DNA from 2 places in the Nitrobacter sp. genome. Region 1 is predicted to be linked to the other one. Evidence: riboswitches for the same ligand, from Rfam matches in the RefSeq annotation. Region 1 holds a riboswitch; the other holds the start of a gene.

The links. A riboswitch is a leader RNA that binds a small molecule or an ion and turns the genes downstream of it on or off. The one in region 1 is predicted to bind cobalamin.
Region 2: it holds a riboswitch for cobalamin, as region 1 does, so the genes downstream of both, ACS3WB_RS07825 (TonB-dependent receptor plug domain-containing protein) here and ACS3WB_RS01970 (FecCD family ABC transporter permease) in region 1, are expected to answer to the same signal.

Annotation. Positions count from the first base shown of each region.
Region 1 covers NZ_JBPPLY010000001.1:419,882-424,637, reverse strand. The annotation lists gene ACS3WB_RS02000 (Crp/Fnr family transcriptional regulator) at 239-961, shown strand; gene ACS3WB_RS01995 (hypothetical protein) at 1,170-1,373, shown strand; gene ACS3WB_RS01990 (hypothetical protein) at 1,370-1,540, shown strand; gene ACS3WB_RS01985 (hypothetical protein) at 1,809-1,949, shown strand; gene ACS3WB_RS01980 (hypothetical protein) at 2,092-2,457, opposite strand; gene ACS3WB_RS01975 (hypothetical protein) at 2,736-3,011, shown strand; cobalamin riboswitch at 3,083-3,286, shown strand; gene ACS3WB_RS01970 (FecCD family ABC transporter permease) at 3,498-4,523, shown strand; gene ACS3WB_RS01965 (ABC transporter ATP-binding protein) at 4,520-4,756, shown strand, end outside.
Region 2 covers NZ_JBPPLY010000005.1:107,356-112,111, forward strand. The annotation lists gene ACS3WB_RS07815 (EF-hand domain-containing protein) at 1-498, opposite strand, end outside; gene rpe (ribulose-phosphate 3-epimerase) at 761-1,462, shown strand; cobalamin riboswitch at 1,669-1,865, shown strand; gene ACS3WB_RS07825 (TonB-dependent receptor plug domain-containing protein) at 1,973-4,066, shown strand; gene ACS3WB_RS07830 (peptidoglycan-binding protein) at 4,305-4,756, opposite strand, start outside.

The sequences.
Region 1 (4,756 bases):
TTTACGACAAACAACGGACGGCGAGAACGAATTCAGGGGCGATCATCCGCGAGCGGAGTCCGGGTTACTGGCTTCGCCGGAGGCGGCATCAACGATGTAATGATTCTCGCCAGACCGGAGTCATGTGCACAATTGCACAGAACTCGCGCCGCTTCCGTGCATTAAAGGATTATCATCGCAAGCGAACATCGGTGACGAGAACGCTCGTTGCGCTCCCGCCCATTTCAGGAGGAGCGCTATGGCGAATGGTCACTTCAGCAATGATTTACTGGCAAGACTCGACGAGCCCACATTCGCTGCGATCGAACCCCACCTGCGAATCATGCAGTTGGAGACGGGGTACGTCCTCGCTGAAACAAATGCACGTATTGAAAGGGTTTATTTCCCCCACGGCGGGATCATTTCCTGCGTCGTCGAGCTGATCGGCGGCGGCGCGATTGAGTCGGGAATGATCGGTAAAGACGGCCAATTCGGTGCCGGGGCCGCGCTCGATCACAAGGTTTCGCTCAATTTCGTCATCATGCAAGTTGCAGCCCATGCTTCCGTCATTGACGCGGACAAACTGCGTCTTGCGGCACAGGAGATTCCAAATCTCCGCGACATGATGATGCGGTACGAGCAGTTCTTTTTAGCGCAGGTCCAGCAGACGGCGGCGTGTAATGCGGCTCACTCGGTCAGCAATCGCGCCTGCAAATGGCTGCTGCGAATGCAACGCCTCGTCGGCGACGATCTGAACTTGACGCAGGAGTTCCTCGCCCAAATGATGGGGGTGCAGCGCGGCGGCGTCAATGCCATCGCCCAGGATCTGCAAAAACTCGAAATGATCACGTATTCGAGAGGCCACATCCATATCTTGGACCTTCCGCGCATCCAGCAACGAGCCTGCGAATGCGATGCCGCAATCAATGCGCACTTCGAGGAAATCTTCGGATCAAAGCCCATGCGATCTTCGGCGGCTTGATACGAGGTGGCTGTCAACGTCAGAGTCTTCTACCAGACAGACGCGCGCCCTTCGCACGAGTATCACGATCCCATGGACAGGGTCGAACGCGCTTTTGCCATCGCCGCTATCACAGGATTTGTCCTGTTGACCGGGGCTCTGACCGGCCTGTGCAGCCTTCCCCCACCACCTGGCGTCTCTTCGCTCCCTTCAATCTCGGAAACCGCAAATGGCCAAGCCGCGCCGCCGATACAAACAGCTCACCACTCTTCCAGATAGACTGGCCTTCTGGGCCAGCAAGGTCCGCGAGCAGGCGGACAAGCTCAATCCCGGTCCGGAAAAGGACGCGCTGCTCAAGAAAGTCACCCAGGCTGAGGAAGCCTCCCATTTCGATGACTGGGTCAATTCATCCCAGCTAAGAAAGCCCAAGTGACCGTAACCGCCGGCGATATCGCAAGATACCGCGCGCGAGCCGAAACCTGCCGCCAGGAGGCGAAGCGGGCCCGGGGCGATGCCGATAAGCAGGCCTGGATGGAAATGGCGCGCGACTGGATGAAACTTGCAGACAGAGGCGAAGGGCGCGCTTCGGAAGAGGCCTGATCTGGAAACCGGACGTCCGCGGACGGGAGCCGGTTCGCGTGAAGAAAACGCGTCAAATCAAACTCATAGAGTCCCGCTTCTGATTTAGGCGGAAGCGGAGGCCTCCCGCGCGCTCGATGGTCCGCCGCTCGGGAACGTCCTTTGGAACTCCTTCTTCGCACGAGCATTATCTGGCTGGAACGGGATTGCTCCCTGCAATCCCCGAACCCAACTCAGCCCGCTGCGTGGCTTGGCCCGGCGGGCCTTTTCCGTGAGAGGAGACTTTCATATGGATGAGATGGACGGGCAGGATCGGATGCCGCAGGAACCGACTAACAATCTATTCCTTGCCGCAGGCAGCTTTGGCCTTCTGGCGTTTCTCGTCGGATTCGGAATTCTGGCGGCAATCGGTCTCGGACTTTTATACTGACGCTTCTATATTGATGTTTTCCGCGTCCCGAAGGGTTCGCGATTCCAGAATCCGCTCACCGCTCTCGCGGGGCGACCTAGTGAGATCATCGACCAGACCGTCCCGTCTTCGCAAGACGGGACGGATAGTCTTTACGCGCTCTTCAGTTCAAACGATTGGGAAACGGAATCTCGCCATCGACCGAGAAGTGCTGGAATTCATCCTTCAACGACGGATCGCCAAACCGCTCCTGCAACTCGAATGCGGCCTCTCTGCTCAGGCATGGCATCACCTCGCCCTTCACGTTGAGCGGATCCGGCGGCGCTTCGCGCTTGATGGGCATCATCGCAAAGCCGCACTTTGCCTGGGCGTCGGGCCACAGAGCAAACACGATACTGCAACGCGCGAAACTTTCGCGAAGAAACGCATCGTCTTTTTGCATCAATCGATTAAAAGCTTCAGCGCCGTGTTCCAAGGCCCGGCGCAGCGAGCTGATCACGAAGCCATTGAATTCATCATCTTCGATCATTGATCTTCCTCTAGCCTCGATAAGGAATTGGTTTGCTGCCCTGCACGGCGAGCATCTTTCCGATAACATATCCCGAGGATCCATCAAAACGTCCTGAATGGCCGTTGTTTCAAAGATTTCTTTGAAATATCGCGTGGTTCGGATGGAATATGTCCAAGTGCCGGCCGTTTGAACGTCCTTCCGCGCCCTATTTTCGGCCGGAGCCAACGAGTCCGGCGACGGCAAGCATGTGGGCGGCAGGAACAGCCGTACCGCCGGCTGCTGAATGGAGCGACCCTATGATCAAGGTTCAGCGCGTCGGCGAGGGCGAGTTCGAGGCCGTGGTCCGCGACGAAAACGGCGAGAGCCGCCACCGCGTCACGATGTCTGACTCCAAGAGCAAGCAGCTGACAGCCGGCAAGCACTCGCCTGAGCGCTGCGTCGAGGCCGCCTTTCACTTCCTGCTCGACCGGGAGCCCAAGGAGTCGATCCTCGCGCGCTTCGATATTTCGGTGATTTCACGCTACTTCCCAGAATTCGAGCAGGAGCTGCCGCGTTATCTCGCGCAGCCCTGACTGGATGCAACTCGCTGATTTCGCGCCAATGCAGGAATGCGTTCGCGGCTTGCACGGCTGGTTCCACTGTGCTTGTTTGCGGCGTCATCGGTGCCTCCCGAGGGAGGTGAAACGGGAACGCGGTGCGGGGATATGACCCCAACGCCGCGGCTGCCCCCGCAACTGTAAGCGGCCATCCGCGTCCATTCCGCTGCCGAACATGCCGCGCATGTGAGGAAAATCGGATCCGGATAACGGCCGCGAGCCAGGAGACCGGCCGGCGACGCCTTCGGAGCATGATCCCGAAAAGTGGCAACCGGTTTTCGGCTAAGATCATGCTCGATCAAAGGAAAAGGCCAGACTCTGTTTCAACGTGATTGAATCAGACTCTGGTGCGCGCGACGGTGGGTCGGCGGAAAGGATCGTCATGGTCTCCCGAATTTTGGGTTTCCCGTACTGTGCTGCCGGACCAGCCGGTCCGATGATCTGCCGCGTTTCCAACGGCGCATGATGATGCAAGATATCGCGGCCCGCCGACGAGCGGTCGTAACGGTCGCGCTATGTGCGGGTGTCACGGGGCTGACGCTGGTGTCGCTCGGCATTGGTCCCGTAAAATTGTCGCCTGTCGCCGTTCTCGAGGCCTTGTTCGGAGGCGGCAGCGAGGTCCAGCGAATCATCGTGCAGGACATTCGCCTGCCGCGCGCGATCCTCGGACTTGCGATCGGCGCCATTCTCGGTTTGTCGGGTGCGGCCCTGCAGGGACTGCTGCGCAATCCGTTGGCGTCGCCCTCGCTGTTCGGCGCGCCGCAGGCAGCGGCATTCGGCGCGGTGCTGGTCATCGCGCTCGGAGGTATCGACGTGCGTTCCTTCGCGCTGCCGGCCGCGGCCATCGTCGCAGCGTTTGCCTCCGTGTTCGCGTTGCTCGCGGTCGCGGGACGCAATGCCAGCCTGCTGATCCTGATCCTTGCCGGGCTTGCGATCTCCTCGCTTGCGGGAGCCGCGACGTCACTGACCATGAACCTGTCACGCAATCCCTTCGCTGCGCTGGAGATCGCGTTCTGGCTGCTGGGTTCGCTGGAAGACCGCAGCTTTCGCCATGTGATGCTGGCGCTGCCCTTCATCACCGCGGGCGCCGCGATCCTGATGAGCCAGCGCCATGCGTTTCGCGCGCTCAGTCTCGGCGAGGAATCCGCGCAGAGCCTCGGCGTCGATGTCGGACGGTTGCGGCTATGGGCGATCCTCGGCGTCGCGCTCGGCGTCGGCGGCGCGGTGGCGGTCGCGGGGGCCATCGGTTTCATCGGCCTGGTCGCGCCGCATCTGATGCGTCCGCTGATCGGTTACGACCCAGCGCGGCTGATGGTGCCGAGCGCGCTGGCCGGCGCGGCGCTGCTGCTCGCGGCCGATATCGCGGTTCGTCTCATTCCCTCGACATCGGACATCAAGGTCGGCGTGCTGACCGCGCTGATCGGCGTGCCGTTCTTCCTGTATCTGATCGTGCGCGAGCGCCGCGCGCTGGGCGGAGGCCTCGCATGAGCGAAGCCGCCATTCTCACTGCCTCGTCGTTGTCGGTGAGTCTCGGAAAACGGGTAGTCCTGAGCGACATTTCCCTGGCGCTGCCGCGCGGGTGCCTTGCCGCGCTGGTCGGACCCAATGGCGCCGGCAAGACCACCTTGCTGCGGGCACTGGCGGGCCTGTTGCCATCGGAGGGGACGATCGAGGTTTGCGGCGACGCGCTGTCCTCGCTCACCCTTCGCGAGCGCGCGCGC
Region 2 (4,756 bases), on a different contig from region 1:
GCTGCCGGAGCCATCCGAACTCGCGACATGGTGATGGCGGCCATGACCGTGTCCGCCCGCGCCCTTCAGGACCGAGGACATCTCGTCGAGGCTCACTGAGCCGTCGCCATTCGTGTCCAGCTTGCCGAACACGTCGTCAGCCTGCGCCAGATTGGTGCCGCCGGCGCCGAGCGCACTTTCGAACTCAGATTTGCTGATCCGGCCGTCGCCGTTGCCATCGATCTGCGAGAACAGATCCTGCAACGCAGCGGAGGCGCTGGCGCTTGGCGCGCCCGACGACTGTCCCTGTGCTGCAAGCAAGGCGCTCATGGTGGCCGGCGAGATGCAGGCTTTCGACCCGCAGCCCGATGAAGCCGTTGGGCTCGCAGCGCCGCTGACCGGATCGAATGACGCCGGTGCGGGCTGCCCGCCCCCGGTCTTGACCTTCGAGGAAGCCGAGGACGCCAGTGATTGAAAGGCTTCGATCGCCGACGACACGGCCCCTAAGGCAAACAGCATGGCCAAGCTCCCGATCCGTGCCGCGCGCGGCGCAATCCCGTTTCGGAAACAAGTCGAGCAAATGCCGTGCCACCTGGGAAAGCCGATAGAATATGGAGTTTCGGCAAAAGGCCCCGGCGAAACCGGGGCAGAACATGCCGTCCGCGGCAGAACTTGCCGCCGCCCGCGTCATCCCGATCAGTCGATGCCGCGCATTGCCCCCGGGCGCGGCCCATGTTACGCGAGGCTCTCTCAAGCCCTGCAGAAACTCCCGGAAACGTTCATGTCTCAGACTTTTGCGCCGCGTCCTCTCGTCATCGCACCGTCGATCCTGGCCTCGGACTTCTCGAAGCTGGGCGAGGAAGTTCGCGCCGTCGATCAGGGGGGCGCCGACTGGATCCACCTCGACGTGATGGACGGCCATTTCGTGCCGAACATCTCCTACGGCCCCGACGTCATCAAGGCGATGCGTCCGCACACGAAGAAGATCTTCGATGCCCACCTGATGATCTCGCCCTGCGATCCCTATCTCGAAGCCTTCGCCAAGGCGGGCTGCGACCACATCACGGTTCATGTCGAGGCCGGGCCGCATCTGCATCGCTCGCTGCAGGCTATTCGCAACCTCGGCAAGAAGGCCGGAGTCACGCTCAATCCCGCGACGCCGCTCTCCACCATCGAATACGTGCTCGATATGGTCGATCTCGTGCTGGTGATGTCGGTCAACCCCGGTTTCGGCGGGCAGAAATTCATTCCCTCAGCGGTCGGCAAGATTCGGGACCTGCGTTCGATGATCGCCGGGCGGCCGATCGACATCGAGGTGGACGGCGGGGTCGGACCCGACGTCGCGGGCGAACTCGGCGCCGCGGGCGCCAACGCCTTCGTGGCCGGCTCGGCGGTGTTCAAGGGCGGCACGATGGAATCCTACAAGGCGAACATGGACGCGATCCGCAACGCCGCCGCCGCGGCGCGGGGCGAACTGGTCTGACGCAAACACCTGTACCGGCCGCGCATCACTCCCGGCCATGGCCGAACAACAAGCCCGCCGAACAGGCGGGCTTGTTCACGTCGGCAATCTTCAAAAATGGAAGCGGGGCAGATCAGCACCACTCCCCGTCGTGCTGCGGATATGCAACGTCAACGGGAAAAGCCTTTGCGCAACCGCGCCGTCAATTGACATCGACTTTGATCCCCTCCAAACAGATCGACGACGGTTCTCCCTTGGGAGATCAAAAGGGAACGTGGTGCGGGATCATCCCAACGCCACGGCTGCCCCCGCAACTGTAAGCGGCTAATCTGCGTCACAAGCCACTGGGGAATCTCGGTCCCGGGAAGGCGACGCAAGGTCACGATCCGCGAGCCAGGAGACCTGCCGTCAGCCGTGGTCACACGCGAAGATGTCGGTCGGGGACTACAGACATCCGCTTCACCGGGCCGCAGGGCTTTCGTGAAACCTCGTTCGCTGTGACGTGCCACCGCCGTCTGCCGAGGTTTCCTCATGTCCGCCGCCATTTTTAATCGCAAAAGCTTTAATCGCAGAAGCCTGTTTGCCTCCGCCCTCCTCGCGTCCGCGGGATCGATCGGCCTGAATGCGCCTTCCCTCGCGCAGCAATCCGCCTCGCCCAACCTGCTGCCGCCAATCCAGATCGCTCCCCCGCCGGTGAGAAGCGCGGATGCGCCGCCGCCTGCCCACCGCGCAGCATCGCATTCGCGGCGCGCGGTGCGTGCTGCTCCTCAACAACTTCCGGCCGGTGACGCTGCCGCGCCCGGCGCAACGGTGCCGGTGGTGGTCAGCCCGACGGGAATCGTGACGCCAGCCGGCCAGTTGGCAAGCACGCTCACCATCGTTACCGAGCAGGATATCCAGACCCAGCAACACCGCACCGTTCCGGACATCCTGAACACGGTCCCCGGCTTGAACGTCATACAAGCCGGCGGACCAGGCGCCCAGACCTCGGTCTTCATGCGCGGCACCAACGCCAACCACACCAAGGTGATCCTCGATGGAATCGACATCGGTGATGTCGGCAACTCGAATGGCGCATTCGACTACGCGCATCTTCTTGCAGCCGACATCCAGCAGATGGAAATCCTGCGCGGTCCGCAGAGCGGGCTCTACGGTTCCGACGCGATCGGCGGCGTCATCTCCATCGTCACCAAGAAAGGAGAAGGGCCGCCGCGCGCCACGGCCTCGATCGAGGCGGGCTCGTTCAATACCTTTAACCAGACGCTCGGATTGAGCGGCTCCGAACAGAACTTCAACTACGCGGTCAATGTCGCCCATCTCCATGCCGGAGATATTCCCGTGACTCCGCCGGAACTTTTGCCGCCGGGGCGGAAGGCGATCGGAAACAACTACGACAACAAGACCTATTCGACCAAGCTCGGGGTCGACCTCAATGAAAACCTGACCGTCAATTCGGTGGTTCGTTATATCGACACGACACTGCTGTTCACCGGAGACAGCGGATTTCCAAGTTTCCCCAATGCCGCGCAGAGCACGCACGCCGTTCAGCAATTGTTCAATCGCGAAGAGGCCGTGTGGTCGCTGTTCGACGGACGCTTGAAAAACTACTTCGGCGTCAACTACACCAACAGCAGGGCTTACGACATAAGTCCGGGAGATCCGGTTGGGGCAATCACCACCGGCGAACGCCTCAAGTTGGACTGGCACGCGGTGGCCGAGATCGCACGTGACAACAACCTGATCGTCGGCGCCGAGCAACAGACCGATCGCATCGAGACCACCGACTTGACAGCCCAGAACGGCAACAAGGCCGGCTTCATCGAACTGCAATCGGCTTTTGCGAAACGGTTCTTCCTGGTCGCGAATGTCCGCGAAGATTCCAACGACCGCTTCGGCGAGCATATGACCTACCGGGTGGCGCCGGCGGTCATTCTTCCCGTCACCGAGACGAAACTGAAGGCGAGCTACGGCACGGGATTCAAGGCGCCGTCGCTGAGTCAGTTGTATCAGGACTACCCGGCTTTCGGTTTCTTCGCCAATCCCAACCTGAAACCCGAAGAGAGCACGGGCTACGACGCTGGTTTCGAGCAGCCTCTGTTCAACGACCGCGTGCGGTTCGGCTCGACCTACTTCCATAACGACCTCACCAACCTGATCGACTACAATGACACATTCACCTCACTGGTGAACGTCAACCGCGCGACCACGGAAGGCACGGAAACGTTCGTCTCCGCGCAGATCACCGGGCGTTTCGGCATCCGCGCCGATTACACCTTCACTCGCGCCGTCGATGCTGCTACCGGCCTGCAACTGTTGCGCCGGCCCAAGGACAAGTGGAGCGTGACGGCGACATGGCTCCCCCTCGATCAGTTGACATTGTCGGCGACGGTGCTTCGTGTCAGCAACTGGATCGACGTCACGCGCGACGGCTCGGCTTCCGGAATTGTCGCGCCCGGCTATACGCTCGTGAACCTGCGCGGCGACTATGCCGTCAACGACCAGGTCAAGCTCTTCGCACGAGTCGATAACCTCTTCGACCGCCGTTACCAGAACCCGACGGGATTCCTCGCGCCCGGCCTCGGGATTTTCGGAGGCATCCGGGTGGCGAGTTACGGAGTGCGGTAGGTTTCGAAAGACAATCGGCGGCAATCACGATTGTCGATTGCGTATCGGGAAATCCGGTCATCCGAGAATCATCGATAACTGGATTTCCGGGTTCGTCGTTCACGACGCCACGCAATGACGAAGTAGCCCACGCGCTCTAGAGCGTTTTCGAGCGAAGTGGAATCCGGTTCGCGTGAAGAAAACGCGTCAGATCAAGAAGCTAGAGTCTTTCACCGTTTCCATGAAACGGTGAAAGACTCTAGTCGATCGGCCGTCCGGTCATGGCGACGAGTTCGCGCACCAGGCGATCTGACATCTGACCGGTCACCGGCATCCGGCGAGCCTGCTCGAATTTCCGGATCGCGGCCTGGGTGTCGGTCCCGACCGTTCCTGTCGGCTTCAACTGGCCGTAGCCGTATTCGGTCAATGTCCGCTGAACCGTCGCGATGCGGCGCGTCGCGTTGATAAGATCGGCAACGGGATCGCCATGCGGCACAGCCGCGACCGGCGCCGGCGAACGCGCACCCTGCCCTGATGCCGCACGCGACGGCGCAGCCGGCTGGGCAGGACTGGCGGAAGGAGCTTCGGACGGTTCGGCCGGCCGCACGCTGGCCGTATCCGCCTCGACCGGCCGGGGCCGCGGCAGCGGATTGGCCTGCGGCAACGTCAGGGGCGTCGCGCCGCCCGATCCGAACATCGGCGATGGATGAT